DNA from 2 places in the Clostridium sp. CM036 genome. Region 1 is predicted to be linked to the other one. Evidence: a T-box and tRNA genes for the amino acid it is inferred to sense, from the RefSeq annotation. Region 1 holds a T-box; the other holds one or more tRNA genes.
What was found. A T-box is a leader RNA that pairs with one kind of tRNA and senses whether it is charged. The one in region 1 lies ahead of thrS (threonine--tRNA ligase), so its partner is inferred to be a tRNA-Thr.
Positions count from the first base shown of each region.

Region 2: it has a tRNA-Thr gene. The T-box ahead of thrS (threonine--tRNA ligase) is inferred to sense a tRNA for this amino acid. The anticodon was not compared.

Region 1 is NZ_CM143652.1:1,326,131-1,342,149, forward strand. Features, by position in the region: gene ACWJKE_RS06230 (sigma-70 family RNA polymerase sigma factor) at 1-439, opposite strand, end outside; gene ACWJKE_RS06235 (ABC transporter permease) at 763-2,739, opposite strand; gene ACWJKE_RS06240 (ABC transporter ATP-binding protein) at 2,729-3,496, opposite strand; gene ACWJKE_RS06245 (sensor histidine kinase) at 3,628-4,488, opposite strand; gene ACWJKE_RS06250 (response regulator transcription factor) at 4,641-5,312, opposite strand; gene ACWJKE_RS06255 (hypothetical protein) at 5,326-5,478, opposite strand; gene ACWJKE_RS06260 (dicarboxylate/amino acid:cation symporter) at 5,642-6,805, opposite strand; gene ACWJKE_RS06265 (ribosomal maturation YjgA family protein) at 7,231-7,626, shown strand; gene ACWJKE_RS06270 (NAD(P)H-dependent oxidoreductase) at 7,729-8,442, shown strand; gene ACWJKE_RS06275 (IS1182 family transposase) at 8,585-10,045, shown strand; gene ACWJKE_RS06280 (hypothetical protein) at 10,352-10,597, shown strand; gene ACWJKE_RS06285 (YidC/Oxa1 family membrane protein insertase) at 10,624-11,268, shown strand; gene thrS (threonine--tRNA ligase) at 11,388-13,157, opposite strand; T-box leader at 13,197-13,423, opposite strand; gene ACWJKE_RS06295 (PTS transporter subunit IIBC) at 13,780-15,447, shown strand; gene ACWJKE_RS06300 (endonuclease/exonuclease/phosphatase family protein) at 15,449-16,019, shown strand, end outside.
Region 2 is NZ_CM143652.1:3,014,493-3,030,511, reverse strand. Features, by position in the region: gene rplL (50S ribosomal protein L7/L12) at 124-483, opposite strand; gene rplJ (50S ribosomal protein L10) at 601-1,101, opposite strand; ribosomal protein L10 leader region at 1,136-1,272, opposite strand; gene rplA (50S ribosomal protein L1) at 1,310-1,999, opposite strand; gene rplK (50S ribosomal protein L11) at 2,058-2,483, opposite strand; gene nusG (transcription termination/antitermination protein NusG) at 2,560-3,081, opposite strand; gene secE (preprotein translocase subunit SecE) at 3,128-3,352, opposite strand; gene rpmG (50S ribosomal protein L33) at 3,391-3,540, opposite strand; gene tuf (elongation factor Tu) at 3,732-4,925, opposite strand; tRNA gene ACWJKE_RS14295 (tRNA-Thr) at 5,007-5,082, opposite strand; tRNA gene ACWJKE_RS14290 (tRNA-Gly) at 5,092-5,166, opposite strand; gene sigH (RNA polymerase sporulation sigma factor SigH) at 5,236-5,853, opposite strand; gene ACWJKE_RS14280 (NYN domain-containing protein) at 5,953-6,462, opposite strand; gene rlmB (23S rRNA (guanosine(2251)-2'-O)-methyltransferase RlmB) at 6,471-7,256, opposite strand; gene thyX (FAD-dependent thymidylate synthase) at 7,569-8,375, opposite strand; gene ACWJKE_RS14265 (Mini-ribonuclease 3) at 8,375-8,797, opposite strand; gene ACWJKE_RS14260 (PIN/TRAM domain-containing protein) at 9,346-10,452, opposite strand; gene ACWJKE_RS14255 (CarD family transcriptional regulator) at 10,570-11,043, opposite strand; gene ACWJKE_RS14250 (nucleoside triphosphate pyrophosphohydrolase family protein) at 11,190-11,594, shown strand; gene disA (DNA integrity scanning diadenylate cyclase DisA) at 11,632-12,696, opposite strand; gene ACWJKE_RS14240 (hypothetical protein) at 12,711-12,863, opposite strand; gene ACWJKE_RS14235 (ABC transporter permease) at 13,447-14,343, shown strand; gene ACWJKE_RS14230 (ABC transporter ATP-binding protein) at 14,306-15,061, shown strand; gene ACWJKE_RS14225 (ABC transporter substrate-binding protein) at 15,075-16,019, shown strand, end outside.

The DNA.
Region 1 (16,019 bases):
CGAACTTAAGAGAAACAATATTTCGATCCCTTTCATTCAACATCTTCAAAGCCTTTGAAAGTTCACTGTTACTTTCTGCTGATAATATTATCTCTTCTGGAGTTTTTCCTTTTGATACCAAGTCCTTAATTGTGTCAATAGAGAATAATTTATGCTTTTTTAAGCTTCTAAAATAATCATTTACTATGTTTCTAGCTATAGCAAACATCCACACCTCAAAAGGTGACTTATGTTTAGAATACATGTCTATTTTAAACATTATTTTTTCAAAAACCTGACTTGTAAGGTCTTCTGACGTTTCAATGCTATTAACGCGATAATACATATAGTTGAAAACTCTTTTGTAATAGATTTCAAAAATATGAGCAATATCTTCTTTACATAATTCTTCTGTAACTTCTTTTTTATATGAAATATCACACAATGCAAGTTGCTTCATCTTTTTAAAGCCCTCCCTTCTTTGTTTTTTACCCGGCCAAGTAATCTCATATGTTAATACGTAAATTTTTTCATTTCATTACATAAATTTCACTTTTTTAATAGCAACCTCTATCACAAACTATTGTTACAATAATATATTCTTATGTTATATTTTAAAAGCTTAATAAAATACTAATCTAAAAAAACAGATATAACATCATAGAATACTATGTTGCCTACCTATTTTTTCAGATTAGTTAAATGTTTTCTGTATTCATCTAAGGTTGCTAAATCTCTAAGTTGGCCTCATTCAATCAGCACCCATGGTTGCACATTCCCATACTACTTATTCATTCTTTTAGCACCTGCATAAGTTATCATTAAATATATTCCATATATACAGCATACAATAGCAGAAACAATAATAATATTTGTCATCATATTCGTTGTGCCCAACTGTTTAATAAGCTTACCGATAACTTTTAATGCGACACATGAGTGTAATAATGCCATTGCAAATGGAACCAAGAAGTAAACCAAAATCTGCGCTAATATACTGTTATTAACCTGTTTTCTTCCAACCCCAAGTTTTCGAAGCATTTTATATCTTCTTTTGCTATCACTCGCTTCTGACAACTCCTGAATTGCAAGTATGGCGCCGCTTGACACTAAAAAGATTATGCCTACATATATTCCCACAAAAGAAGCCAACATTGATGTTGTTAAATTTCCAATCTGTCTCATTACACGACATGCAGCAATGTAATTACCGTAATTTAATAATTCATTATCATACTTATCAATAACCGCAATGTCTAAATCCTTAAATGTATTAATTACAAGGCCGCCCATGCTCGCATTAAAGTTTTTCACTTGATCATCGGCTAAAATAATGATTGCTGTCGAGGCTGGATCATTTATATTACTAAAATTGCTATATAAACACTCATCTTTTTCTGACTTAAACTGCTTTCCATTTATTGAGATCTCATTAGCTTTTCCTTTTAATCCATTCACAACAATTTTATTGTTAGAACAGATTGCGTAAGATTTATCATCAATCTGTAATTTTTCTCTGCCTTCCATGCCAATCAAATTATTATAATCTGACAGTTTCATAACTGCAATCTGCTGCTGTGTGTTTAATAATTTCATGTCATTTTTAGTAATGTCTGATAAATATTCGTCACTCATTAAACTTTTAATCTGAATTCCACTTTCATAAACTTCATATGCATAGATTTCCTTTATGTCGTCTTTAATAACCGTGTCTTTATTATTCATTATTTCTAATGCTGCTTTTTTATCTGCTAATCCATATATTGTAACCTCAAAAGGCTGGTTAAATTTAGAATTCCCAATAATAGCTTTATTCACACCAATTCCACTTGATAAAATCGTAATTGTTAAAAATAGCATGAGTGTGATAATTGTCAATGAAATCACATTTTTACTTATTTTATTCCCAATCTGCCTTATTGTAAATAAATTTATGTTTTTTAGATATAGCTTATCTACTTTACGTAAGCATTCTGTTATAAAGCTTCCCAATGATAAAAAGAATAAATATGTTCCTATTACTCCACAACCCAAACTTACAAAGAACAATTTATTTTTTGGTTTAAGACCTATATTCAAAATAATTGCATAGGAAATGACTAACATAATAAGCGATAATGTAAAAGCTAAGAAACCTGCTTTCACAGACATAAATTTTGTTTTATCGCTTTTTATATCATATAATAAATTAATCAGCTTATTCTTTTTAATTATCTTAATATTAAATGCGGCAACACATGCAAAAATACTTGCAAAACATATAGCAGTTTTACGTAATGCACTCCACGAAAAAACGAACTTATATTTTGATAAATCTAGCGATTTGTCGCCTCTAAACATCTCTATTGTTACTACCTGTAACCCTTTTGAAGCAAATATTCCTAAAATAATACCGAAAAACATTGCTATTATTCCAATTAATAAAGTTTCCATCAAAAGCATTCTTGAAATATCATTACGTCCCATTCCCAGGCTTCCATAGATACCAAACTCATTTTTTCTCCGTTTAATCAGAAAATTATTTGCATATATAACTAAAAAACCGATGACTACTGATACAAATAGCGAAATGATTCCTAGAATATTTTCCAAAAGATTAAGTATCATTTCCTGACTGCTTTGGATTTGCGAAAATCCAGCCTGTGAATCCAATGAATTAAATGTAAAAAACATGGCAACCGAAAATGTCAGTGTAATAAAGTAAATAAGGTAATCGCCAAAACTTTTTTTAACATTTTTATATACCAGCTTAAAATACATGATTGGTTTCTCCTCCCATTTCTGTTATTACTTCAATGACTCTGTCAAAAAAATCTTTTCTGCTATCTTTGCCTCTTTTTATCTCTGTAAAGAGTTTGCCGTCTTTTATAAAAAGAATTCTTTTCGCATAGCTTGCTGTAAATGCATCATGCGTAACCATTAGTATGGTTGCCTGCATATCCCGGTTTAGATATTCTAATGAATCTAAAAACTGAGCAGCTGATTTAGAATCCAAAGCTCCCGTCGGTTCATCAGCTAAAAGAAGGGATGGTCTTGAAATAATCGCTCTCGCACATGCTATACGCTGTTTTTGTCCGCCCGACATCTGACACGGATATTTATTTAATATATCTCTTATTCCTAATTTTTCTGAGATATTTTCTATCATTGCTGCTATTTCTTTTGGATTTTTCTTTTGAATCGTTAGTGCAAGTGCTATATTTTCATATGCTGTTAATGTGTCTAGGAGATTTAAATCCTGAAAGATAAAACCTAACTCTTCTCTTCTAAACTTTTCTAATTTATTCTCAGACATTCCATCTATTCTTGTTCCATTAATATTTATTTCACCACCTGTAATATCATCAATCGTTGATATACAATTAAGCAGCGTTGTTTTTCCGCTTCCCGATGGTCCCATAATTCCAACAAATTCTCCCTCATTAACGCTAAATGAAATTCTGTCTAACGCCTTTGTCAGCATTCCTTTTGTACCATAATATTTTTCTATATGACTTACTTTTAATATTTCTTTCATCTTTTATTTCCTCCTCGTCTAACACTTTATGTACTAAGTATAATACGTATTTACATAATCCTATATTGATTTACATTTCAGTAATCTTTCAATTTTGAAAGATTACTGAGCAAAAAAATAAGTCATGATTATCATGACTCAAAACACATTGTTCCGCCTACTGGGAATACTATATTAAATTTTGTACCTTCTCCTCCGGTTGACTCTATGCTAAGAGCTATATTTAACTTATCTGATAACTTTTTACATATATATAGCCCCATACCTGTAGATTCGCCGTAGATTCTTCCATTCTCACCAGTAAATCCATGATTAAAAACCTGTTCAATATCCGATTCTGATATACCAATTCCATTATCTTCAATCGTAAGTATTATTTGATTATTTCTTTTTTTTGCTGTAACTCTTATGATTTTCTCGTCCTTATCTAAATATTTAATAGCATTTGTTATAATCTGCTGTAAAATAAAATTAAGCCATTTTTCATCCGAATATACAAACACCTCAAGATTGTCAAATTCTAAATGTATTCTATTGTAAATAAAAGATTTTGCAAAGGTCTTAAAACATTTTTTGACAACACGCTCTAATGAAAGCTTTTTAATTAAATAATCATTCTCAGCATACTCACTCTTTGAATAATACAATACTTGATTCAGTAAACGTTCTATCTGCTTTAATTCAGTTTTAACATTCTTTGTCACCTGTGACGGATTATTGTCAATAATAAGTTCAGCGGATGCTAATGGTGTTTTTATTTCATGCAGCCATATTTCTAAATATTCTTTATAATTATCTGTCACCTGCTGGTATTCACAAATTTTATTAACAACACTTTTTTCAATTTTTCCAAATGTATTATATATAATATTTCCTTCGAAAAAGTCAGGTTCATCAAGTGTCTCCTTTATCAGATATAATTCATTTATTTTTTCTGTACTTTCAATAACACAATCATAAAATTCCTTTTTCTTCACGTAATCAATTGTCATAAATAAAAGAATTGGGAAATACCAGATTATTAAAATACCGAATAAACAGATACTCTCTATATTAATATAGATCAAGAACAGTATTAACAGAATGCTAAGTAGTGTATTACAGCATAGAAATAGCTTCTTATCATTCAAATATTTTCTAATATTCATTCTACTATGTACCCTTGTCCTCTTTTTGTTTTAATAAACTCTTTAAGGCCTATTTCATCTAATTTTTTTCTAAGTCTTGTCATATTTATAGAAAGGCTATTATCATCAGCAAAATATTCTGCAGACCATAACTCTTCCATTAATTCTTCTCTTGACACAATTTCATTTTTTCTTTTTATAAGGCTTGTCAATAAAATTAGTTCATTTTTTGTAATGTCAATCTTTACTCCATTTGCTGCCATTGAACTGTTACATAAATTTATGGTAAGTCCACTACATTCCATCCCCTCTTTAGATTTATTCCCTGCCTCGCTCCGTTTTAGTACTGCATTTACCCTAGCTAATAGTATCTCTGTGTTATATGGCTTTGTTATAAAATCATCTGCACCTAATTTTATGCTCAGAAGTTCATCCATGTCACTGTCACGGCTGGTTACTATAATAATTGGAACTTCTGAAAATCTTCGCACTTCTCTGCAGATATAATAACCGTCATATACAGGTAGGTTAATATCTAGCATCAGAAGTTCCGGCTGCTGCATTTTAATAACATCTATAATATTATCAAATGTTTCAGGAGCTATAACTTCATATCCATAACGCTCCAATAATACTTTTAATTCCGTTCTAAGCCTTTGTGTATCTTCAACAACTAGTATTTTACTCATATTAAATTCCTCTTTATATGTTTTTATTTTGTGCTTTATACTTTGCCAATACTTTAGGCTTTTGGCGCATCCACTGGTTACTATATTTTTTACAAATAATATTACTACCATATATCCATGCAACAACTTCTAGTGTTTCTTTATTATCTTCGGTATATTTTACCAATAAAAAACACTAATAGCAATCAGATTTTTGCTAATAAAGAAGGAGAGGTTTCCCTCTCCAATATTCTATTAATGTCCTTATATGGATATTAAAAACTACCATATTAGAAAACCAGGCACATCATAGATAATAATTCCATGATGTGCCTGGCCTTTTAATATATTTATAATTTATGTTTATTTGCATATCCTGTAAGCATCAGTGTTAACGCACCATCCCCAGTAACATTACACGCAGTACCAAAGCTATCTTGCAACGCAAAAATTGTAATCATTAGTGCAGTACCCGTTTCATTGAAACCTAAAACGCTTACGATAAGACCTAAAGAAGCCAAAACAGTTCCTCCAGGAACACCAGGAGCACCTATTGCGAAAATACCAAGTAGAATAACGAATACTACCATAGATGTAAGATTTGGAAGCTTTCCATAAAGAATTTGTGAAACAGTCATAACAAAAAAAACTTCAGTTAAAACAGAACCACAAAGGTGAATATTTGCAAACAGAGGAATACCAAAGTCTACCATATCCGGTCTCAGTGAATCTGATTTTTTTGCACATGATAATGCAACCGGTAGTGTAGCAGCTGAAGACATTGTCCCAACTGCTGTTAAGTATGCAGGACCATAGTGTTTTAAAACAGACATAGGGTTTTTACCTGCGTATATACCAGCAATGCCGTATAAAGCAGTAAGCCAGATAATATGCCCAACAATTGCTATTAAAACGACACCTAAGAAAATAGGAAGTTGTTTTGTGACAGATCCCTCATAAGCAAGAGTCGCAAATGTTGAAGCTATGAAAACAGGAAGAATAGGAATGACTATTCTTGTAACAATTTCTAAAACCATGTTTTGAAATTCATCTAAAGCGGTTTCAATTGTATTAGCGCTTGTCCATGTTGCAGCTAATCCAATAACCATAGAGAATACTAATGCACTCATAACTGGCATAATTTGAGGTATATCAAGTTTGAAGATTAATGCAGGTAGCTCTTTTAATCCCTCAGTAGCAGGTGTTATTGAAAGACTTGGTATAATTGCATATCCAGCGATTGCTGACATAGTTGCAGCACCAATTGAGGATACATAAGCTATAAAAACAGCAATACCTAACATTTTTGTAGCATTCTGTTTTAGCTTAGTGATAGATGGTGCTATAAATCCAATGATGATAAGTGGTACAGCAAAGAAGATTATTTGTCCTAGTATATATTTAATGGTAACAATTACAACCATTAAGCTTTTAGGACATACTAAACCAATACCTAACCCTAGTGCTACACCGACAATTAGTTTGATAATTAAGTTATTAGATTTTTTTTTCATAGTTTTCCCCCCTACCGTTATTACGATTAAAAAATGTATTTTTATTTCCATTTTTTTTATATCATCAAGTATAACATTAAATCATCACCTGCGGTGCTACAATATTAACGACTTCAGAAGGATATTTATACTCTCACTGAAGTTTTCTCTTTGTTAATGTATATAACTCCCACTTATAGTAGTGGGAGACTTGACTTCTGAAATGTCGTTAAAATTAAAATAAATTCAAAATGATGGTAATTTGTTTGCTTTACGATATAATAAAGGTACTAGTTATTCAATTGTATTGTATAAATATATAATATCATGGAAAATATAAGCCGTTTGCAACAAGGAATGAACGTAATATTGGAATGACTTAGAGTAAAACCACTTTAAGTATTTCTGTTTATTTTAAAGTAAATGAGTGAAAGTAGAGGGTCTTTATGAAAATAAACATTAAGTATATATTGAGTTTTATTATTTTATTGATAACTGAAACAATTATTGCACTTTTTATAAATGACACCATTATTCGACCATACATTGGAGATATTCTGGTAGTTATTTTAATGTACACCTTCATAAGAGGGTTTATACAAAAACCAATAAAGTTTTTACCTATTTACCTATTCTTTTTTGCTTCAGCCGTAGAATTGGGTCAATATTATCATATTGTAGATTTGCTACATTTAGAAAACAATAAAATGATTTCAACAATTATCGGAACTTCATTTGATATAAAAGATATTGTATGCTACCTAATTGGAAGCATACTTTTGGTTGTGTGGGAAAAAATCACAAGATATACTATTATAAATAAGCCTTTAGATAGGTGGTGATGTTAACGACATTTCAGAAGGGAAGTCTCCCACTTATATAAGTGGGAGTATAAATCCCCTTCTGAAGTCGTTAATCTTTCAGCTCCGAAGGAGATGATTTAATTGAAAATACTAATTATCAATGGGAGTGCACATAAAGGAAATACCTGGGCACTTGTGGAAATAGTAAAAAAACATATGCAAGAACTTTCAGATAGAAATATAGATTTTGACGAGGTACATTTAAAAGAAATAGGACTCCCCTTTTGTGCCGGATGTAGTTCATGCTTTATTAGAGGAAATAAAAGTTGCCCTCATCACTTGGAAGTGCAAAAACTTATTGATAAAATTGAAGAAAATGATGCGACAATTATTGCGAGTCCTTGCTATAGCAATCATGTGAGCGCATTGATGAAGAATTTTATAGATCATTTGGCTTTTAAAACTCACAGACCAAGCTTTTTCAGAAAGAAAATGCTCGCGGTATCCACTGCAGGTGGAAATGGCGCTAAAAGCTGTACCAAATACTTAAGAGAAACATTTATGTGTTGGGGATTTAATCGTGGATATGAACTTCCAGTTATATCGAATAGTTACGGAGAGTATGAACCTCCGCAAAAAGTGACTAAAAGATGCGAAAGAGTTGCTGAGAAATTCTACAAGGACGTTGATAGTGAGAAGTTATATTCTCCAACATTTGTGAATTTATTGGTTTATAATATTTTTCGTGGGATGAGCCATGCTGGAACTGAGGATGAATTTTATGACAATAAGTATTGGAAAGAAACTGGACTAGTTGATGTTGCATATGCGACAAAAATACCCCTTCCTTTTTAGAGGCCACTGAAAAACTATATGAAAAATCGTCATCTAATTAAAGATGGCGATTTTTTTATATAAAAGACTAAAAAACAAAAAGGAATTTTAAAAGATATGTCGAATTAGTATAGTAGAATAAAATAAAAGGGGCTAAACTATTATGCTAAAAGGACAATTGGAAATAAAAATAAATACATACCATAGCTTATATTCGTTAATTATTCCGAAAGATAACATTTTAAAGCAAATTAATGACCTTGTTGACTTTTCATTTGTTTATGACGAATTGATGATTAACTATAGTTCATCTATGGGTAGAGGTGCTATTAACCCCATAATGCTATTTAAATATTTACTTTTGAAAGTAATATATGAATTGTCTGATGAAGATGTTGTTGAAAGAACTCTTTATGACATGTCCTTTAAATATTTTCTAAATTTAGCCCCAGAAGAAACAAATTTAATAAACTCAAGTACACTAACTAAATTTAGAAAGCTTCGCCTTAAAGACATGAATTTATTGGATTTATTAATAAACAAGACTGTAGAACTTGCTATAAAAGAGGGAGTTTTAAAAAGTAAAGCAATAATAGTTGATGCTACGCATACCAAGTCACGTTATAACCAAAAGTCAGCAAGCGAGGAATTATTGAAACGTGCAAAAAACTTAAGAAAAACATTGTACGGAGTACATCCTGGTATTAAAGAAGAGTTACCTAATAAAGTTACAACTGGAGTACTTGAAGATATTCTTGAGTACTGCAAATTATTAATTGATACCATAAACGAGAAGCCAGAAACTGCAGCAAATCCAGCTGTGAAAACTAAATTAAACTACTTAATGGAAGCTATTAATGATGACTTAGAAAATCTAAAAATATCAAAAGATGAGGATGCAAAAGTGGGGCATAAAACTGAGGATAGTTCTTTTTTTGGATATAAATCACACCTTGCTATGAGTGAAGAACGTTTAATTACAGCAGCTGTTATTACAACTGGCGAAAAAAGTGATGGAAAGGAGCTCATAACCTTAATAGAAAAAAGCCGTGAGGCTGGTATAGATGTAAATGAAGTAATTGGAGATACAGCTTATTCTGAAAAGAAAAACCTAGAATATACAAAAGAAAATAAAATTGCATTAATTTCAAGACTAAATCCTGTAATTTCACAAGGAATGCGAAAAAAAGAAGATGAATTTGAGTTTAATAAAGATGCTGGTTTATTTGTATGTCCGGCAGGTCATATGGCTATTAAAAAAGCAAAACAGGGAAAGAAGAATGTTGGTAAAAATCAAGTGCTAACCTACTATTTTAATGTAGAAAAGTGTAAAAATTGTGTTCATAAAGATGGGTGTTATAAAGAAGGCGCTAAATCTAAAACTTATTCAGTTTCAATAAAGTCAAATACTCACAAAGATCAAATAGAGTTCGAAAAAAGTGAATATTTTAAAAAACGAGCTAGGGAACGTTATATGATAGAGGCTAAAAACAGTGAACTTAAGCACCAACATAGCTATGATGTAGCAATATCGTCAGGCTTAATTAGTATGCAAATTCAAGGTGCATTATCAATCTTCACTGTGAATCTAAAGAGAATAATTAAGTTGAAAAGCATGAAATAGGGCTTTTAAAACTTAATTATAAAATAAAAAGCATGAGATATCCAAAATATGAATATCTCATGCTTTTTCTATTCAAGCTTGAAAACTCTACTAAATAAAGAGTGCTTTTTTCAGCGGCCTCCCTTTTTACAAATGTTTTTTTGGAAATATCACATATTCCTTTGCGAAGAGGATGGGGGCAAAGACAAAATTGACTTACAGGAAATAGAAATTTTTATAAAAAGATCCTATTGTTTTTTACAAATGTAATATTGTCCATAATATATGTTATAATGTTTAAAAATAGCAAGTGAGGAGGTGTGTAAGTTGAATTATGACTTAATAAATTTAATTCAGTTAATGTTTTTAGTTATATGTTTTGCTAGCATAGTCTCTTATACTGTATACTCCTATAAAAATCTTAAGTATAAAACTGAAGAAAATGTTGCAAGAAATATTTTAATTCAGTGGCTTGGATTTATAAAAAAAATACTTCCAGAAGATTATATTATTTATGAGAAATATGGTATGTGGATATATACAGATCGTTTTAAAATTGAAATGATGTTTTAGCCAAAATTATTCGAAGGAGGATAAATATGAACATCATTTTTAATTTTTTAAGTAGTTTATTAAATTCAATTTTTAATTTCACTGGGGATTGGGGCCTAGCAATAGTTTTACTTACGATAAGTGTAAGATTAGTACTTTCACCAATGTCTTTCAAACAAAAAAAATCCATGCAACAGCAGCAAAGGTTTGCTATAAAAATGAAAGAACTTAAGGAAAAATATAAAGATAACAAAGAAAAACTTGAAGCAGAAGTTAAAAAACAATCTGTCCAAAGTGCAAAAAGTATGATGGGGTGCTTAGTAACACTACTCCAACTGCCTATATTAATGACTATGTGGAGTGTATTTAATAAAATCCCTGTGAGCGTAGGTACATATCTTATACCTTGGGTGTCTAGTATTAAGATCTCAGACAGTTATTTTATCGTTCCACTGATATATATGCTTGTATCCTTAACCCCAAGCCTGCTTTCATATGTAACTTTTTTAGAAATTAAAGGCCAGGCTACAATGAGCAAGAGTAATATCATAATAATGGCAGTAGCTGGTTTATTTGTTGCTAAAGCAGCTCCAATTGCAGTGGGGATATACTTGATAACCACAAGTGTGTTCAACTTTTTAGAAGAGCTTGTTTTTAGAATATATATGAGAAATTTAAAAACTGAAAATTAATAAATGTTAGAAAAAATCCTGCTAATTTATTTTATTAGCAGGATTTTTAACATTTACAGTAGAATAACTTATTCATAACATAAGCGAAATGGCACAATTAAATTTCATGTTTTTTACAATTAATCATCTAGCCTTTTACTATCGATTTCCTGTATGATTCTTGAAATAAAGTCCTCAAGTAAGCAATTGCCCTCATCACCATTCTTTCTACTTCTAAGGGATATACTCGCTGAGTTTTCTTCTTTTTCACCAATAACAATAATATATGGCAACCTCTCGTTTCGAGCATCTCTAATTTTATATCCTATTTTTTCTGCTCTACCATCTAAACTAACTCTGATATTATTTTCTTCCAGTTTATTTACTACATCTTTTGCATAATCATTATACTGCTCCGATATAGGCAGTACTTTAACTTGTACAGGTGATATCCATGTTGGGAACTTGCCTGCAAAATGTTCTATCAAAATGCCAATAAATCTTTCTATACTACCAAAAATTACTCTGTGTATAACAATTGGTCTGTGCTTTTCTCCATCACTGCCAATATATTGAAGGTCAAATCTTTGTGGTAGCTGTAAATCTAGTTGTATAGTTCCACATTGCCATTCCCGTCCTATGCTATCTTGCAAGTGAAAGTCAATTTTAGGTCCGTAGAATGCCCCGTCTCCTTCATTTATCTTAAAATCCATGTTCATTTCCGTGAGAGCGCCCTGAAGTGAGCTTTCTGCTAATTGCCACTCTTCATCACTTCCCATAGAATTTTCTGGTCTTGTTGAAAGTTCTACTCTATATTTAAACCCTAACCTTCCATAAACCTCATTTATAAGTTTAACTACGCCCTTTATTTCTTCTTTTATCTGCTCTGGTAACATGAATATGTGAGCATCATCCTGTGTAAATGCTCTAACTCTCATAAGTCCGTGCAAAGCTCCAGATAGTTCATGTCTGTGCACTTTACCTAGTTCTCCCGCTCTTATTGGTAGATCCCTGTAAGAGTGAGTTTCTGATTTATATACAAGCATTCCTCCCGGGCAGTTCATTGGTTTTATAGCGAATTCTTCTTCATCTATATTGACTGTATACATGTTCTCTTTATAGTGAGACCAATGCCCAGATGTTTCCCAAAGTTCTTTGTTTAACACCATAGGAGTTTCTATCTCAACATAACCTGCCTTCTTATGAATTTCTCTCCAGTACTCAATTAATTTGTTTTTTAAAACTACACCATTAGGGAGAAAGAATGGAAATCCTGGTCCCTCATCCATTAAAGCAAATAATTTTAGCTCTTTCCCAAGTTTTCTATGATCCCTTTTCTTCGCTTCTTCAAGCATATTCAAATATTCATCAAGTTCACTTTTCCTTGCAAATGCCGTTCCATATATTCTTTGAAGCATTTTATTTTTTTCACTACCCCTCCAGTAAGCGCCTGCAACTGATAATAATTTGAAAGCTTTTACCTTTGAAGTTGATAGTACATGAGGCCCTGCACAGAGTTCTATAAAATCTCCTTGCTTAAAGAAAACTAGTTCTTCATACTCTGGCAAATCATTAATGAGTTCTATTTTATAAATCTCGCCCTTATCCTTCATAAGTTTTAAAGCTTCTTCTCGAGAAATAACTGATCTCTCGAGTCTTAAGTCTTCCTTAACTATTTTTCTCATTTCTTCTTCAATTTTTTGGAGTATATCCATAGTAAAGGGTTCTTCCACATCAAAGTCATAATAAAACCCATTATCTATTGCAGGACCTATAGCCAATTTAGCATTTGGATACAATCTCTTTACTGCCTGAGCGAGTATATGGGATGTGGTGTGTCTAAGCGCCCTTTTTCCTTCTTCTTCATTAGAATTTATTACACTTCCATCTTTTATTACAACCTTTAACATAAATATTCCTCCTTCAAAAAATAATAAACCCGTCCCAAAATAAGGGACGAGTTTTATCGCGATTCCACCCAAATTACAGAAGGCTTAGTTTAAACTCACCTCTGTCACTCAATACCACTAACGCCGGTTTGCGGAATTACCTACTTAAGTTCAGTAATCAACTCAGAGGTGGTTTTCAATATTGCTTATTCAAGAAACTTTTCAGCCGGTGAGTTTCTCTCTCTTTGAACAGTATACTATTTACTTTTCCTCTTCACAGTTTTTAATTTAAAACTATTGTATTCCAACCTATTCCAATTGTCAATATGTGTTCTAATTATTATAATATGTCTATTCCACATATAAGTGATTATTTATATATTATATCCTAAAATTTCAACAACATTCTTGCAAATGACTTGATTGAAAAATATTTATTGGATGAAACATGGTGTACAGTTCAAACATGGGTACAATTTTATTTAGAAATTTATTTTAATATTTCATTGACAATATTTTCACTATGAAATATACTTTAATAAAGAACGCAAACGTTTGCACATGTTTAATATAAAAATACAATTGCGTATTGAAATTTTTATAAATACATATTCATTAAATCAATATTGGAGGTAATTGGACTATGGTTAAGAACAAATCAAAAATAATTTCATTCGATTTTTGGCAAAAATTTGGTAAGGCATTATTAGTGGTGGTCGCAGTTATGCCAGCAGGTGGACTAATGATTTCATTAGGATCAGTTATAGGAATAGCAGCACCTAATTCTTCATTTGTGCAAACGTTATCGCAAGTTGTGGGAGGTATAGGATGGGGGCTAATAGTTAATTTAGGGCTATTATTTGCTGTAGCTATCGGTGGTTCTTGGGCTAAAGAGCGTGCTGGTGGAGCATTTGCAGCACTCATTGCATATATTTTAATAAATAAAATTACTGGTAATGTATTTAATATTACCAATGAGATGCTCACGGATGCTCATGCAACAGTAACTTCCTTAACAGGTCAGCACCTTTTGGTTAAAGATTACTTTATTTCTGTTCTTGGATCCCCAGCATTGAATATGGGAGTATTTGTTGGTATTATATCAGGTTTTCTTGGAGCAGTTTTATTTAATAAGTATTATAACTATAATAAATTACCAAATGCACTTGCATTCTTTAATGGTAAACGATTTGTACCATTCGTTGTTATCGCAGGCTCCAGCGTTGTTGCACTTTTATTTGTAATAGTTTGGCCATTTGCTCAATCAGTTATAAATGGATTTGGCAAATGGATTGCAACATCACAAAATACTGCACCATTTATTTCACCCTTTATATATGGTACGCTTGAGCGTCTATTACTACCTTTTGGACTTCATCATATGATTACAATACCAATAAATTATACAGATCTTGGTGGAGCATATAAAGTATTAACTGGAGCTAATGCAGGCAGTCTTATACTTGGACAAGATCCGCTTTGGCTTGCATGGGCTACTGACTTAGGTAACTTAAAAGCCGCTGGAGATATGAGTGCATATAATAACTTACTTGCAACAATTCATCCAGCACGTTTTAAAGTTGGCCAAATGATTGGCGGAGCTGGCTCCTTAATGGGTGTTGCACTTGCTATGTATAAAAGTGTACCAAATGAAAAACGATCAAAATATAAATCAGTATTTTTTTCAGCAGCCATTGCAGTTTTCTTAACAGGTGTTACTGAACCATTAGAATTCATGTTTATGTTTGTTTCACCAATATTATATGGTACTTATGCAGTTATGCAAGGCTTTGCATTTATGTGTGCGGACATATTTAATCTGCGAGTTCACAGTTTTGGTGTTATAGAGCTTGTAGCACGTATACCGATGATTGTAAAAGCAGGGATTATAGGTGATCTTATAAGATATGTACTGGTGACCGTCGTATTTTTCTGCATAAATTATGTTGTATCTAAATTTATGATCAAGAAATTTAATATAGCAACTCCAGGCCGTAACGGAAATGAAATTGATATGGAGGAAAATTCAATTGATTCTACTGTAAATCAAAAAGTTGAGGCTAGTAAAAAAGGAAGTCAAGCCGCAACCATTATTGAATTACTTGGAGGGAACGAAAATATTGTAGATGTGGACGCATGTATGACCCGTCTTCGTGTAACAGTAAAAGATAATTTATTAGTTGCCGAAGAAAATGAATGGAAAAAAAATAAGGCTTTAGCCTTAATAATTAAAGGTAAAGGGATACAGGCTATATATGGACCAAAGGCAGATGTTTTAAAATCGGATATTATAGATATATTAGGAGTCTAAAATGAAATTATTAACTTTAAATTGTCATTCTTGGATGGAAGAAAGCCCAAAAGAAAAGATGAGCATTATTGCAAATACTATAAAAGAAAAAAATTTTGATGTAATTGCCCTGCAAGAAGTAAATCAATCTATAAAGGAAAATATAGCCTTTAATAACATAAAACAAGATAATTTTGCTTTAGTTTTATTAAAAGAATTAGAGAACTTAGGATGCAAAGAATACTCAATGCTGTGGGATTTTTCTCATATAGGTTATGGAATATATGAAGAAGGGGTAAGTATTATAACTAAACATAAAATAATAGAAGAAGATTCTTACTCATTTTTCATAAGCAACAGCAAGGACTTGGATTTTTGGAAAACTAGAAAGGTCGTAAAAGCTTCAATTAGAATAAATAACGAAATTATAGATTTCTACTCTTGTCATTTAGGCTGGTGGCAAGATGAAGAAGAACCGTTCAGTCAGCAAGTAGATAAGTTACTTAATAATATGAAAAATGACAGATTAACATTCTTTATGGGAGATTTTAATAATAACGCTTTTGCATCAAATGAAGGCTATGATTATTTAA
Region 2 (16,019 bases), 1.7 Mb from region 1:
TTTTTTAACGTTAAACTACTAGTTTTAATGCATTACGCTATATTATCATAAGTATAATTCTATGTCAACATAACATTTTAAAAAAGGGCACTCTTATCTAAAAGTACCCTGTTTATGATAAAATTATTTTATTTCTGCTGCGCCGCCAACTTCTTCTATTTTAGCTTTTAATGCTTCTGCATCTTCTTTGCTTATAGCTTCTTTAATTGCCTTAGGTGCTCCATCAACTATATCTTTAGCTTCTTTTAATCCTAATCCAGTTATTTCTCTAACAACTTTAATAACTTTAATTTTGCTAGCGCCTGCACTAGTTAAAATTACGTCAAATTCAGTTTTTTCTTCAACAGCTGCTGTAGCAACTCCTGCAACTGCAACTGGTGCAGAAGCACTCACTCCAAATTCTGTTTCACACTCTTTTACTAATTCATTTAATTCTAAAACACTCATATCTTTTATAGCTTGAATAATTTCTTCTCTTGTCATTATAAATGCACCTCCGAATTTTTTTCATATAAATATTGTTTTGTACTTACCTTTTAAAAAAGGCATGATTTGAATCAATTAAAAATCGCTATGTAGTTCAGCTTAATATTTGAAATATTATTGAGCTGATTCCTTTTGCTCTTTAACTGAATTCAATAGGTATGCAAGATTTGATAATGGAGCTTTGAAGCTTCCAAGTAATTTTGCAATAAGAACATTTCTTGGTGGTATTGATGCAAGAGCATTAACCTCGGCACCATCGAATATTTTACCTTGAATTATGCCTGCTTTAAGCTCTAATTTTTTATGAGTTTTTGCAAATTCATTTAAAACTCTAGCTGCAACAGTTGCATCTTCATATCCAAATGCCATTGAAATAGATCCTTGTAGGTGAGTTTCTATACCTTCAATTCCTAATTCCCTAGCCGCTAGAATAACTAAAGTGTTTTTATAAACTTTATATTCTACCCCAACTTCTCTAAGGTTTTTTCTTAGTTGCGTATCTTCTTCTACATTTAGACCTTGATATTGACTAAATACTACACCTTGAGCTTTTGCTAATTTTTCTTTTATTTCTGCTACTTTTGCTTCTTTTACTTGTCTATTATTGCTTAACACTATATATCCACCTCCTAACAGTTTTTAACTGCTTTATAAAAAATTAAAATCTCTCCGTAGACACGAAGAGACCTAATATATGTATACAAGTATACTTATAGGAATCCTCGGTAGGCATGTTGTCTTTTACGCTTTCGCACCTACTATCTACGGAATATCATTTATTTCACTCTGGAAATTGTATCATGTTTAACCCTATTTGTCAATACTAGTCTAATACTTTAGCTTGATTGACTTTTATTCCAGGTCCCATAGTGCTTGAAACTGATACTGATTTTAAGTATTGTCCTTTAGCTGCTGATGGTTTAGCTTTAACTACTGCTTCCATTAAAGCATGAAAGTTTGCAACTAATTTGTCAGCACCAAAAGATTTTTTACCAAGCGGTACATGAATTATAGAAGTTTTATCAACTCTATACTCAACTTTACCAGCTTTTATTTCATTTATTGCTCTAGCAACATCAAATGTAACTGTTCCTGACTTTGGATTTGGCATTAATCCCTTAGGTCCAAGTACTCTACCTAATTTACCAACAACACCCATCATATCTGGAGTAGCAACAACTATATCAAATTCAAACCAATTTTCTTTTTGTATTTTTTCAACTAATTCATCAGTTCCAACGAAGTCTGCTCCTGCAAGTTCCGCTTCTTTAGCTTTCTCGCCTTTAGCAAAAACTAAAACTTTAACTGTTTTACCTGTTCCATGAGGAAGTACTACTGCACCTCTAACTTGTTGGTCTGCATGTCTTGGATCAACACCAAGGCTTACAGCGAGTTCTATAGTTTCATCGAACTTAGCTTTAGATGTTTTCACCACAAGTTCCATAGCTTCTGTTGGTGTATATAGAGCATTTTTATCTATAAGCTTAGCGCTTTCTATGTAATTTTTTCCCATAATAGTATCCTCCTTCGTGGTAATAACGGTTTTTACCTCCCACGTAATTAATTTAAAATTATTCTTCTACAACTATTCCCATACTTCTTGCTGTTCCAGCTATCATACTCATTGCAGATTCAATTGATGCTGCATTTAAATCTGGCATCTTAAGTTCTGCTATTTCTCTTACTTTAGCTTTAGAAACTGTAGCAATTTTGGTTTTGTTTGGAACACCAGAACCGCTTTCTAATCCAACTGCTTTCTTTAACAATATTGCTGCTGGTGGAGTTTTCAGTATGAAACTAAAAGATCTATCTTGATATACTGTTATTACTACTGGTATTATCATACCTGCTTGATCCGAAGTTTTCGCGTTGAATTCTTTACAGAATCCCATGATATTAACTCCGTGTTGTCCAAGTGCTGGTCCAACTGGTGGTGCTGGGGTAGCTTTTCCTGCAGGAAGTTGAAGTTTTATCATCCCTGTTATTTTCTTAGCCATGAATTTATACCTCCTATATTGTGGTAAACGGATTAAAAATCCTCCCACTTACTAAAACTTTCGTTTTATTAAGTATCTAGTCTAGTTTTTGTATTTGATTGAATTCTAGTTCAACAGGAGTTTCCCTGCCAAACATATTTATAAGTGCTTTAATTTTTTGCTTTTCCAAATGAATTTCTTGTATTAAAGCAACAAATCCTTCTAATGGTCCAAATGTCACCTGAATATTCTCACCTATTTCGTAGTCAACAACTATAGTTTTTTCTGCTATACCCATAGTTCTAACTTCATCTTCAGTAAGAGCTACCGGTTTAGAACCCGGCCCTACGAACCCAGTTACACCTCTGGTATTTCTAACTATATACCAAGATTCATCTGTCATAAGCATTTTAACCATAACATAACCTGGAAACACCTTTTTTAAAGTTATTTTCTTTTTTCCATCCTTTACTTCAACTACTTCTTCCATAGGTACTTGAATATCATGTACATATTCTTCAAGATTTCTATTTTCGATCGCTTTTTCTAGGTTGACTTTAACTTTATTTTCATAACCAGAATATGTATGTACAACATACCATTTAGCTTTATCTGCCATAGCTCAAGGGGTGGAGTATTCCGTCCCCCTACCTCCTTCCTTTACCTTATTTAAAGATTAGTTTATAGAGGTTCTTAAAACCATAATCCAACAAACCTATTAAAATCACAAAAATAAAACAAAAACTTGTCACTGCAAAAGTTGCCTTTTTAACATCTTGTTTTGAAGGCCAAGTTATTCTTTTCGCCTCTGCCTTAAGTTCATTGAAAAACTTCACTATACCTTTTTGGTTTGATTTTTCCTTTACTTTAACATTCCCAGTAACAGCCATTTTATTCACATCCCTACTGTTTTGTGTTTAATGCTGTATTATTTTGTTTCTTTATGAAGTGTATGTTTGTGGCAGAACTTACAGTATTTCTTCATTTCTATTCTGTCTGGGTTATTTTTTTTGTTTTTCATTGTATTGTAATTTCTCTGTTTGCAATCAGTACAAGCTAAAGTTACTTTTACTCTCACAATCTACACCTCCCGGTTTTCCATCTATTTAAGAAAGCTCATACTTATTAAGCGCTAAGCTATCTTTAGCATTTTTGTTATACTTAAATAAGTTATCACAATTTAATACATATGTCAATGAATTAGTTCAAGGTGTTTTTTTATTAAACAATTTTCTTTCTTCTAATTCATAATGCATTTTTTTGTTTGTATTATTTAACTATTGAAGTAACAACTCCTGAACCTACTGTTCTTCCACCTTCTCTGATTGCGAATCTTAATCCCTCATCCATTGCTACTTGAGTGATTAGTTCAACATTCATGTCTATGTGATCTCCTGGCATTACCATTTCCATTCCGTCTGGTAATTTTATTGATCCAGTTACATCAGTTGTTCTGAAATAAAATTGTGGTCTATATCCGTCGAAGAATGGAGTATGTCTTCCGCCTTCTTCTTTTTTAAGTACATATACTTGACCTACAAATTTATCATGTGGATGTATTGAACCTGGCTTAGAAAGTACTTGACCTCTTTGAATATCTGTTCTTTGTACTCCTCTTAGTAATGCTCCGATGTTGTCTCCGGCCATTGCTTGATCTAAAAGTTTTCTGAACATTTCAACTCCTGTACATACAACTTTTCTTTTATCTTCGCTAAGTCCTACGATTTCTACTTCTTCTCCAACCTTAAGTATCCCAGCTTCAACTCTTCCTGTAGCAACTGTTCCTCTACCTGTGATTGTGAATACATCTTCTACTGGCATTAAGAATGCTTTATCTGTTGCTCTTGTTGGTGTTGGAATGTAGCTATCTACTGCTTCCATTAATTCAGCTATGCATTTTGATGCTTCTTCATCAGTTGGGTTTTCTAATGCTTTTAATGCTGATCCTGTTACTACTGGAATGTCGTCACCAGGGAAGTCATACTCACTTAATAATTCTCTTACTTCCATTTCAACAAGTTCTAATAATTCTGGATCATCTACCATATCTGCTTTGTTTAAGAATACTACTATATATCCTACTCCAACTCTGCTTGCTAATAGTATATGCTCTCTTGTTTGAGGCATTGGGCCATCTGCTGCACTAACAACTAGAATTGCTCCATCCATTTGTGCTGCGCCTGTGATCATGTTCTTTACATAATCTGCATGTCCTGGGCAATCAACATGTGCATAATGTCTATTATCTGTTTCATACTCAACATGTGATGTATTTATTGTAATTCCTCTTTCTCTTTCCTCAGGTGCTTTGTCAATTTGGTCAAACCTAGATACTTCTGCTAAACCTTTAGTTGCGAGTACTGCTGTTATTGCAGCTGTTAATGTTGTCTTGCCGTGATCTACGTGCCCTATTGTTCCAATGTTTACGTGTGGTTTGCTTCTTTCAAACTTTGCCTTTGCCATTTTGTATTCCTCCTCAATATAAATAATTACACTTTTGTGCAAGTAAACTCATCCTAGTGTATTGTACGGATTTAATAGTTATGGAGCCCATAACCGGAATTGAACCGGTGACCTCCACCTTACCAAGGTGACGCTCTGCCGACTGAGCTATATGGGCATTAAATTTTGGAGCGGGAAACGGGTATCGAACCCGCGACACCCAGCTTGGGAAGCTGGTGCTCTACCACTGAGCTACTCCCGCCGACGTACAACTTAAAGCTATACACCAATTATTGATTATACTACTGTTTATTTTTTTGTCAATGTATTTTCACCTTTTGCTTAGACATTTTTCTAATTTTCTTTTTACTCTTTGTAGCGCATTATCAATAGACTTTGCATGCCTATCTAAATCACAAGCAATCTCTTGATAAGATTTACCATCTAAGTATGACATCAACACTTCCATCTCTAGTTCTGAAAGAACTTCCCCAATTTCATTTTGAATGCTTATTACTTCTTCACGGCTTATAACTAGCTCTTCGGGATCAGTAATTTTAGCACCTGATAACACATCCAATAATGTTCTGTCTGATTCCTCGTCATATATTGGCTTATTTAAAGATATATATGTATTAAGGGGAATGTGTTTTTGGCGAGTAGCTGTTTTTATTGCTGTAATTATCTGTCTTGTAACACAAATTTCTGCGAAAGCCCTAAAAGAAGATAATCTATCTGCCTTAAAATCTCTAATGGCCTTATAGAGACCTATCATTCCTTCTTGATAAATATCTTCTTTATCAGCCCCAATCAAAAAATACGACTTAGCCTTGGCTTTAATAAAATTCCTGTATTTATTAATTAAATATTCTTGTGCTCTAACATTTCCATTTTGTGCTTCAATGACTACTTCTTCATCCAATCTTTCTTCAAAGCATGAAGTATCCATACTAGCTCTAATGATTTTTTCCAACAAATATCCCCTCCACACCAAACATGTGTCATATAGATGATTATACCTTAGTGCAATTTCTATAGTCAAGAAAATTCAATGGCTCCTGCGTATTTTTTCAAGTTTTTTTAATGTTTTTTCATCTATTCTCTCTTCTAACCAATTTCTTTTTCCTAAATGCTTTTTTTCGATATTTATTTGAATCTCTTTTTGTGTACTAATTACTTCGTGATAAAATTCAATGGAAGACATTCGAGTGGCCCCTCTTTGAAAGGTAACTTGCTGCTCTAGCGAGTCTGACGTGACAACGCAGACTTCGGATTTTCGTCCTATATTATTGACCATTCTCTCAATATAATCATCTGCCGTTTCGCCCTCTTTTGTAAAAATCACAACTAAATTTCCTTGTCTTTCTTTTTTTTGAAGGCTACCTTTAACCATTTGTGCATCAAAAACTATAAATATTTTATACCCTTTAAATCCCGAGTGATTTTGAAGAGTGTCAATAAGCTGCAGGCGTGAAGATTCGTAACTAAAATCTTTAATCTTTTTAAGATTTGGCCAGCTATTTATAACATTATACCCATCAACAAAAACTGTTTTCACTTTTTACCTCATTTAATCTTTTGCTTCATAATTTCATACATTATTATACCACCTGCAACCGATGCATTTAAAGATGTTATTTTCCCTGCCATGGGTATTTTTACTAGAACATCACATTTTTCTTTTGTAAGTTTAGAAATGCCTCTACCCTCACTTCCAATAACAAGGGCTACCGCACCAGTTAAATCAGTATTAAAAACATAATTTTCGGCATCCATATCCGCACCATAAACCCATACTCCGAGTCCTTTTATTTCTTCAATAGTTGCATTTATATTAGTTACTTTTACTATTTTCATATGTTCAATTGCACCAGCTGATGTTTTATACACTGTTGGTGTAACTCCCACATTTTTTCTCTTAGGTATAATTATTCCGTGAGCTCCGCATACCTCTGCAGTTCTTATGATAGACCCAAAGTTATGTGGATCTTCAATTTCATCTAGTATAATTATAAAAGGCTTTTCTCCTCTTTCTCGCGCATATTCAAATATGTCATTTAATTGAAAATATTTGTAAGGTGTTACTATAGCAATAACTCCTTGATGTGATGAAGTTTGTGATATTTCATCTAGTTTTCTTCTATCTACTTCTTTCGTAACAATTCCTTTTTCTTTGGCTAATGCTAGTACCACGCTTATAGATCCTACCATATCACCTTTGGCAATAAGAATGTACTCTATGGTTCTATCTGATTTTAGCGCTTCTATAACTGCATTTCTTCCTTCAACTAAATCCTCTCTAATGATTTTAGTCTCAACTTCTTTATTAACATTGCTATTCTTAGGGCTTATTTCAGTTCTTTCCCTAGCAAATTTTTTGTTTTCTGGTGCATTCTCTTCACTTTGTTTGTTTCTTTTATTACCTACTCTGCCTTTATCTTCTCTACTTTCTTTTGTACCCTGCTCGTCACCTCTAAATCTTCTGGAAGACGCTCCACCTTTATCATATTTACTACTTGAAAACCCTCTACTTTCTTTCGCACCTTTTTCGCTCGTCCTAACCCTTTTAGACCCTGTTCCAGTTTTCTCTTCCCTACTACTTCCAAATCCACTATTTCCTTGATATTTTTTATTATCGCTCATTTCAAATACCTCTCTCTTTATCTATTTAACTTCATATTCTTTTCTTATTTCCATCATTTTTCCACAACTCATACCGCCTTCAGGGCATGGTCCACTAACACAACTTGGCCCTGCATATTTAAAAAGTACAGGTGCTACACTCCTCGCTTGCATCAGCATTGTTTTTGCCATTTGACGTATTTCCCATTGAGCTCTAGTACAACATCTCTGATTAAAGAAATGAATTAATTCTCTAGCATTCATAGTAACTATCATTTTAGTTTCACAAGCATTTGGAAATACATATCTCGCATCTTCGATAGCCTTTTTCTCAGCTTTGCCCTTAATAATTGTATATTGTTTTTTCTCAATTTCTTCAGTATTTATTAATTTTTCATCCTTTAAATATTCTTTTAAAAGATTAGCCAATTCATTTCTACACAATATCTCTACTAACTGATTATACTCCTCTTGAATGCGCTTCATAGATTCTATGAATATTATTTTTGCTTCTTCATCTTTTTCAATATTGGGAGGAATTATATATTCAAATTGTTCAAGCTTTACATATCTCTGACTCTGTTGAGAATATGATGCCACCCTATGTCTCACTAATTGATGGGTCAAACTTCTAGATATGCCCTCAATTGCAAAAGTAAAGCTCACATGTTCTATTGGCGAATGATGGCCATAAGTCATTAACATGTCTAACAACTTTTGTGTTTTTTGTTCATTCAAATCTTCTAGTATTTCATCAACCCCAACTTGACTATAACAAAGTTTAGCTGCCGCTGCTATAATTTTTTCTGGATTAGGCGTATGTTCAATTAATTTAACCTTAAGCACAATTACTCAGCCCCCAAATCGTGGTTTATAATCTTCTCGAAAATATAGTTTAGTCTTTCATTCTTTTCACTTAAATATAGAAATCCCACTAAAGCTTCAAACCCCGTAGCCCATTTATATTCATTTAAATCTCCATTTTTAGGTGTTGTGCCACTTTTAGAGTTTCTAGCTCTTTTAAATATACTGAGCTCTTCTTCATTTAAATTTTCTATAAAGAATTTCATATACTCACTTTGCGCATGTGCTTTTACATGTTCAACTGTTTTAATATGAATTTTATGAACATTCATATTTCTATTTTTTTCCACAAGATAGGTTCTAATAAATACCTCATAAACTGCATCTCCAACTAATGCAAGCACTAGTGGATTTATCTGTTTAACTTGTTCTACTGTAAATTTACCCTTTAGCATATTAAATTCCATGCTTATTCTCCTTTTTAATTATTAGACATTTCTATGATAAAAGGTAGTAGCCATTGTATGGTGGCTTATAACACGGCTACTACTTTTTATCGTTATAGGTATTTCTATATCAATGTACTTACTAAGGTCCTGCCCATCTTTACCGCTTATATCTTTTATCCTTGAATTTATTATTTACATGATACACATTTAAAATAAAAAACATCAAAAAAATGATAAAGCTCACCCTGTTTTAGGGCGAGCTTTATCACGGTACCACCTAAATTTGTACTCATTTTTTAACGGTTATGCTACCGGTAGTTTTGCTACAGCTCCGAAACGGGTTAAAAACTTTGAAAGTCTCTCAACCTACTATTTAATTTAGATTTAATATTTTTTATAGTTATTAATCAATATACACATTAAATATGCTACTGTCAATAGTAAAACCATCATCTAAGTTGTCACTAATAGCTTATAACATATTCGTTTATAAATGTTCTAGACCCATCATTAATAAGTACAATAGCATCGTTTTTACTTATAAAAAAGTTACTCACACAATATGACTAACTTTTTACCAAAGAATCCTTATTTTTAGCAAAAATCATTCTACCTGCTGCCGTCTGAAGTACTGATGTTACAATAACAACTATATTTTCACCAATATATCGTCTTCCACCTTCAACAACAATCATTGTGCCATCATCTAAATAAGCTATCCCTTGGCCCGATTCTTTTCCATCTTTCATCACTTGAATTTTCATTTCTTCCCCTGGTAGAACTACTGGCTTTACTGCATTTGCAAGTTCATTAATATTTAAAACTGGAACTCCTTGGAATTCAGCTACCTTGTTAAGATTAAAATCGTTAGTAATTACTTTACCATTCAAAACTTGAGCTAACTTAAGAAGTTTGCTATCTACTTCTGCAATATTGGGAAAGTCTTTCTCCCAAATTTCAACTTCTATATTTAATTCCTTTTGAATTTTGTTTAGTATATCTAATCCTCTTCTGCCTCTATTCCTTTTAAGCCCATCTGATGAATCAGCTATATGCCTAAGCTCCTCCAATACGAAAGTTGGTATTACTAGTGGCCCTTCAACAAAACCCGTTTGACAAATATCAAATATTCTACCATCAATTATTACTGATGTATCTAGCACCTTAGGATTTTCATTAGTAAATCCTTTGATTTTCTTATCTTTGAATCCATCTTTCCTTTTAATGCTTGTAAAGAAGGATAATATTTCATCTCTTTTTCTAGCGCAAATATCTGCTCCTAAAGCTGCCATTATAACAGTAAAAATAACTGCAATAATATTCCATATAAGAGATTGGTACTTAAATAATCCCGCAAACAAAGATGCTATTACAAGCCCTATTATTGCCCCTCCTGTACCAAAAATAATTTGAGAAGTCGGCATTTTTTGTGTGCTTTTCTCCACATGATCCATAAACTTCATTATAAAAGATACGATTATAGGAGATATTAGAAATAAAATAACTCCAAAAATTAAAGTAGAAAAAATAATGAATATTATTCCTTGAATTGTACCATTTTTTAAATAATTAAGCCCACCTAAATAGCTTGTGCTTAGAAGCATATCTCCTATTAAGTACCCCAAAATTAGTCCTATGATTGTAAAAAGTCCTCTTAAAATTTTTTTTAACAAAAAATTTCACCTCCTTCTAAATTATTAACACTTATTTGGATTTATATCCTGTTATTATCTAATATATACTATAAAGTTGTGCATTTCAATAAAATGCACCCTATAATTAACAATTTGTTAAATGAAATCCCTTATTTTGTTTAATGCTTGTTCCATATTAAGTTCAAACACTAACATTATTTCACTGGCTACCATCCCTTCAACTCTTTCTAGAATCTTTAACTCACCCGGTGGAAGCATATCTTTCTTCTTTAAATAATATAAATCCCTAAGTACCTCGCACATTTTTAGAGCATTACCACTTTGGATTTTTTTCTTGTTAAATCTATATCTATTATTCCAATTACTTTCTATACAATTGGACCTATTTGATATTGTATTTAAAACTGTTTCTAATTCTACTTTATTTGAAATGTTTCTTATTTTATGTTTCTCTATTTTATCTATCGGAATCATAAAATTCATATTATCTAATAAAAGATATATATTTATATATTTACATTTTATATTATACAATTCTTCACTGTTTATATTCTGTACATACCCAGCACCATAATATGCTACAAATATTTTTTGGCCAATATTTAACATAACACGCCCCCTATTAATAAAACTCCTGTTGCTTTATTATATATTCATAAGGTTAAATGCGTACTTAATTTATTGACAAAAACGTAATGTAAATCCTATAATAAAGATAGTATAGCTACTTAAATGATTAAAAGGAGTTGAACTTAATGAAAGATTGTATTTTTGATAATTTTCAAAACTCTGTGGATGAGTCCCTATTACGACACAAAAGTATTTTGGATATAATCACCAAACTTCAAGAGTCTCAGGCTAGAGTTAACAGAGCTGTTGCAAAGTCTGTTACCAATTGTGGTTGTATTGGCGTGGAAGCAAAGAAGCAATACACTCCTGCTGATATAGATGATTTAGATTTGGATACTCTTAGTGCTTCACTTGATACCCACATGCTAGGTAATCTTTGTGAAAACTGTAGAGAAGTCTTAGAAAAAGAATTAGGAAACAACCTTTTTTATATTGCTTCTTTATGTAATCTTGTAGACTTAAACTTATATGATATTCTTTTAAAAGAGTATAACAAAATAAGTACCTTAGGTAAATATACTATGCGTTAGTAAATATAGCATAAAATAAGTTAAAACTTATTTTATGCTATATTTGCTTATCTAACATAAATTGCTCTTTTAACCTTCTTAACCCATTTTTAATAGCTTTAGCCCTTGCTTCCCCAATACCTTCTACGCTATCAAGTTGTTGATAAGAAGCTTCCATTGTAGTTTTTAATTCTCTAAAGTGCTTAACTAAATTTTCTATAACATTTACAGGTATTCTAGGTATCTTACCAAGCATTCTATATCCTCTTGGAGAAATTAGAGTATCTACTAACGGAACACCTATATATCCAATAATCCTAGAAATAAAATCTAAATCCATGAGCTCTTCAGAACTCATATTTTCTATTTGGCTATATATTTGCGTATAATCCATACCACTTTGACAATAATCCCTTATTAAGAGTATCCCATCCTCCTCAACACTTCTAATTAACTCATTTAGTTGCATTGAAATTAGTCTACCCTCATTCCCTAGTTCACATATATGCCTTTCAATTTCACCAACTATCCTCATAACCATTTCTGTTCTTTGTATTGCTGATATTACATCAAACAAGGTTGCTAAATCTTGAAATTCTAAAAGATTTAGATTACTTACTACTCGCTCAAGAACTGAAACATACTTTTCTAATGTCTGAATAGCTTGATTTGCCTTCGCTAAAATAATACTACTATCTCTTAAAACATATTTTATATCATCTTTGTATACAGTTATGATGGTTCTTCTTTGTGATATTGCAACAACAGCATACCCAGTCTGCTTAGCTATTCTTTGAGCTGTCCTATGCCTTGTCCCTGTTTCAAAAGTGGGTATTGTAGGGCTTGGCATGAGCTGAGTATTAGCATATAATATTTTTTTCAAATCACTGCTTATTACTATGGCTCCATCCATCTTTGCTAGTTCATATACATAAGCAGGGCTATAGTCCGCATTTATTCGAAATCCGCCATCTACGATGTCTAATATTTCCTTACTGTCTCCTAAAACAATAAGCCCTCCCGTTTTAGCTCTTAAGATATTTTCAAGTCCTTCCCTAAGCGTCGTTCCAGGGGCCATTCTTTTTAATATATTCATAAGTTCCTTGCTTTTTTCTTCTCTCATCTTTTTCTCCCTACTTAATAAATAGTGCCATTAAAAAATCTTATAATATCTTTTAATGAAGCCGTCCCTATAATATTAATATCCTTAGCATTAATTTTCTTTTCGCACTTATACAATAATTGTTTGTCGAGCTTTATTTCCTTACTTTTCACGCTAGACAATACCAAGCCCTAACTCTCCAGAAGTCCCATCTAAATTTAGTCGCCCTACTACATTAACATAAATATCACAATTATAAAAAGTAACCCTTTATTTTTTTCTAAACTAGTCTCTTAAATAAAAAAACTAGAAGCATTTAATATTTGAGTAGGCCTTCTTGTCTCATTATAATATTATACAAGATTAAATAAATTCTTACAAATAAAATAAATTATATTATTTATATTTGCATAAGGTTGTACACCCTATAAAACCGAAATAATAAAATAGTTTTAACGAAAAAATATTCTTGATTATTAAAGATAAGAATGGTATTATAAATATAATATTTTTTTAAGGAGAGATTAATTATGAAAAACTTATTAAATCAAAAAATACAATTTGTCTTTAGTCGCCAATTTACATAGGATTTGTACCTAAAAATTAAACATAGGTACAGGTCCATTGATGCTTGCATCAAATGATTTGTATCTATGTTGACTATGATTATAAGTTTTTCATAAGTTATATGAAAAAAGTCACATAGATATTCTATGTGGCTTTTTTTTGTATTTTAAATATCTTTTCTTAATTTTACAAAGGAGGATTTTGATGGAAGTCGCAACAGGAATATTAGTACAAAGCTTAATTTTATCAATCATGGTATTGGGGGTGTATATAAGCTATAAAATTTTGGACTTTCCGGACTTATCTGCTGATGGAAGTTTTTCCTTAGGGGCAGCAATAATAGCTGTAACCTTAAAAAGTGGAATTTCTCCTATTTTAGGCTCAGTGCTTGCGCTAGCTTCTGGGTGTATAGCGGGGTTATTAACGGGAATACTCCATGTTAAATTTAAAATATCAAACTTACTTTCAGGCATTCTAGTAATGGGGATTTTATATTCTCTAAACCTACGGATTATGGGAAAGGCAAACATTGCCCTCTTTAATGATGAAAATATTTTTTATGATTTCAACCCTTTAATTGTAGCTTTAATCTTAGTTGTAATATTTAAAGTTGCTATCGATATGTTTTTAAAAACAGGATTAGGATATGCATTGAAAGGTGTGGGCGATAACCCACAAATGATTAAATCTTTAGGCGTAGAAATAGGTAAAATAAAAATATTAGGACTTATGATATCTAATGGACTTATAGCTTTTTCTGGAAGTATGATGGCTCAATATCAAGGATTTTCGGATATATCTATGGGCATAGGTACATTAATTTTAGGTATAGCTTCTATAATCATTGGATCATCTATTATTAAAAACGGCAAGTTTATAAAACAGACAAGTAGTGTAATTATAGGCACTCTAATCTACCAAATTACCATATATTTAGCTATGAATTTTGGACTTACACCTGTGGATTTAAAAATGGTCACATCTTTTGTAATAATTTTATTTATAACAGTTGGTGGTAGAAGTAATAGTGAAAGTAACAAATCTATACGGGGGTGGTTATTAAATGTTAAAAATACAAGATTTATCAAAAATTTTTTATAATTCTTATTTAGGTGAAAATGTGTTATTTAAGGGCATTAATTTAGACATTAACGAAGGGGATTTTATAAGCATAATTGGTAGCAATGGAACAGGTAAGTCCACATTATTAAATATAATTTCTGGATTAGTTAAAGAAAGCTCAGGTAATATTTTTCTTGAAGGAAATGATTTAACTAAAATGCCTGAACATAAAGTAACAAGAATTGTAAGCAGGGTTTTTCAAAACCCATCCTTAGGAACATGTCCATCCATGACCGTTAGAGAAAATTTATCTCTGGCTTTAAATAAGGGTAAATTAATTAATTTTAAATATTGCCTTAGATATAAAACTAAAGAACTGGAAGCTCTTTTAAATGGAATATCATTAGATCTAAAGAAGCTTTTAGATGTGAATGTAAATTATTTATCAGGGGGACAAAGACAAGCTCTATCATTGATAATGGCAAGCCTATCTGCTCCTAAGTTACTGTTGTTAGATGAACATACTGCAGCATTAGATCCAAAGACATCTAATGAGATAATGGAGTTAACTCAAAAGATTGTAAAAGAAAAAAATATTACTACATTAATGATAACTCATAATTTAAAGGATGCACTTCAGTATGGTAATAGGCTAATAATGCTACATAAAGGTGAAGTTATTTTAGATTTAAATGAATCCGAAAAGAAAAAATTAACAATAGAAAGTATATTGAAAAAATTTGAATACGCGGTATAAAGGAGGTATTATTGTGAAAAAAATGTTAGCTACTACACTAATAATTACATGCATATTAACCGGATGTACAAAAACGAATGAAAAGAAGAAAGTTATAAAAATAGGTATAAGTCAAATAGTAGAGTATGTTGCACTAGATCAAAGTAGAGAAGGATTTATAAAAGCACTAGAGGATAATGGTTATAAGGAGGGAGACAATATAGATATTGATTATCAAAACGCCCAAGGAGATATAACTACGACCCAAACTATCGGCAAAAAGTTTGCATCTGGAAAGAAGGATTTAATTTATGCAATAGCTACCCCTTCAGCACAGGGGTCATATAATGCTACAAAAAAAATTCCAATAATAATTACGGCCGTTACTGATCCTGTGCAAGCTGGAATAATAAAGTCTTTAGATAAGCCAGAAACTAATGTTTCTGGGACTTCAGATTATTTACCAGTGAAAAAACAATTGGAGTTAATAAAGGAATTGATGCCCAATGCTAAAAGAATAGGAATTTTATATAATACAAGTGAAGTAAATTCACAAGTACAGGTAAATGAGCTAAAAAAAGCAGCTAAAGGTTATGAAATTGTTACTTCCGGAGTAACAAGCACTAATGAAGTTAATAGTGCCATAAGTAGCTTACTTACGAAAATAGACGTTTTATATGTACCAACTGATCAGTTAATAGTGTCATCCATGCCTATAATAGTAAAAAATACATTGGAGGCAAAAATACCTGTTATAGCATCGGAAAAAGGCTCCGTAGAATCTGGAGCATTAGCTACTGTAGGAATAGATTATTATAAGTTAGGATATGAAGCAGGTAACATGGCAGTTGATGTACTAAAGGGTAATGATATATCTAATATGCCAATTAAAATCTCTGAAGAAACAGAAGTGTATATAAATAAAGATACATTAAAATCATTGAATATATCTATGCCAGAGATTAAAAATGTTAAATAT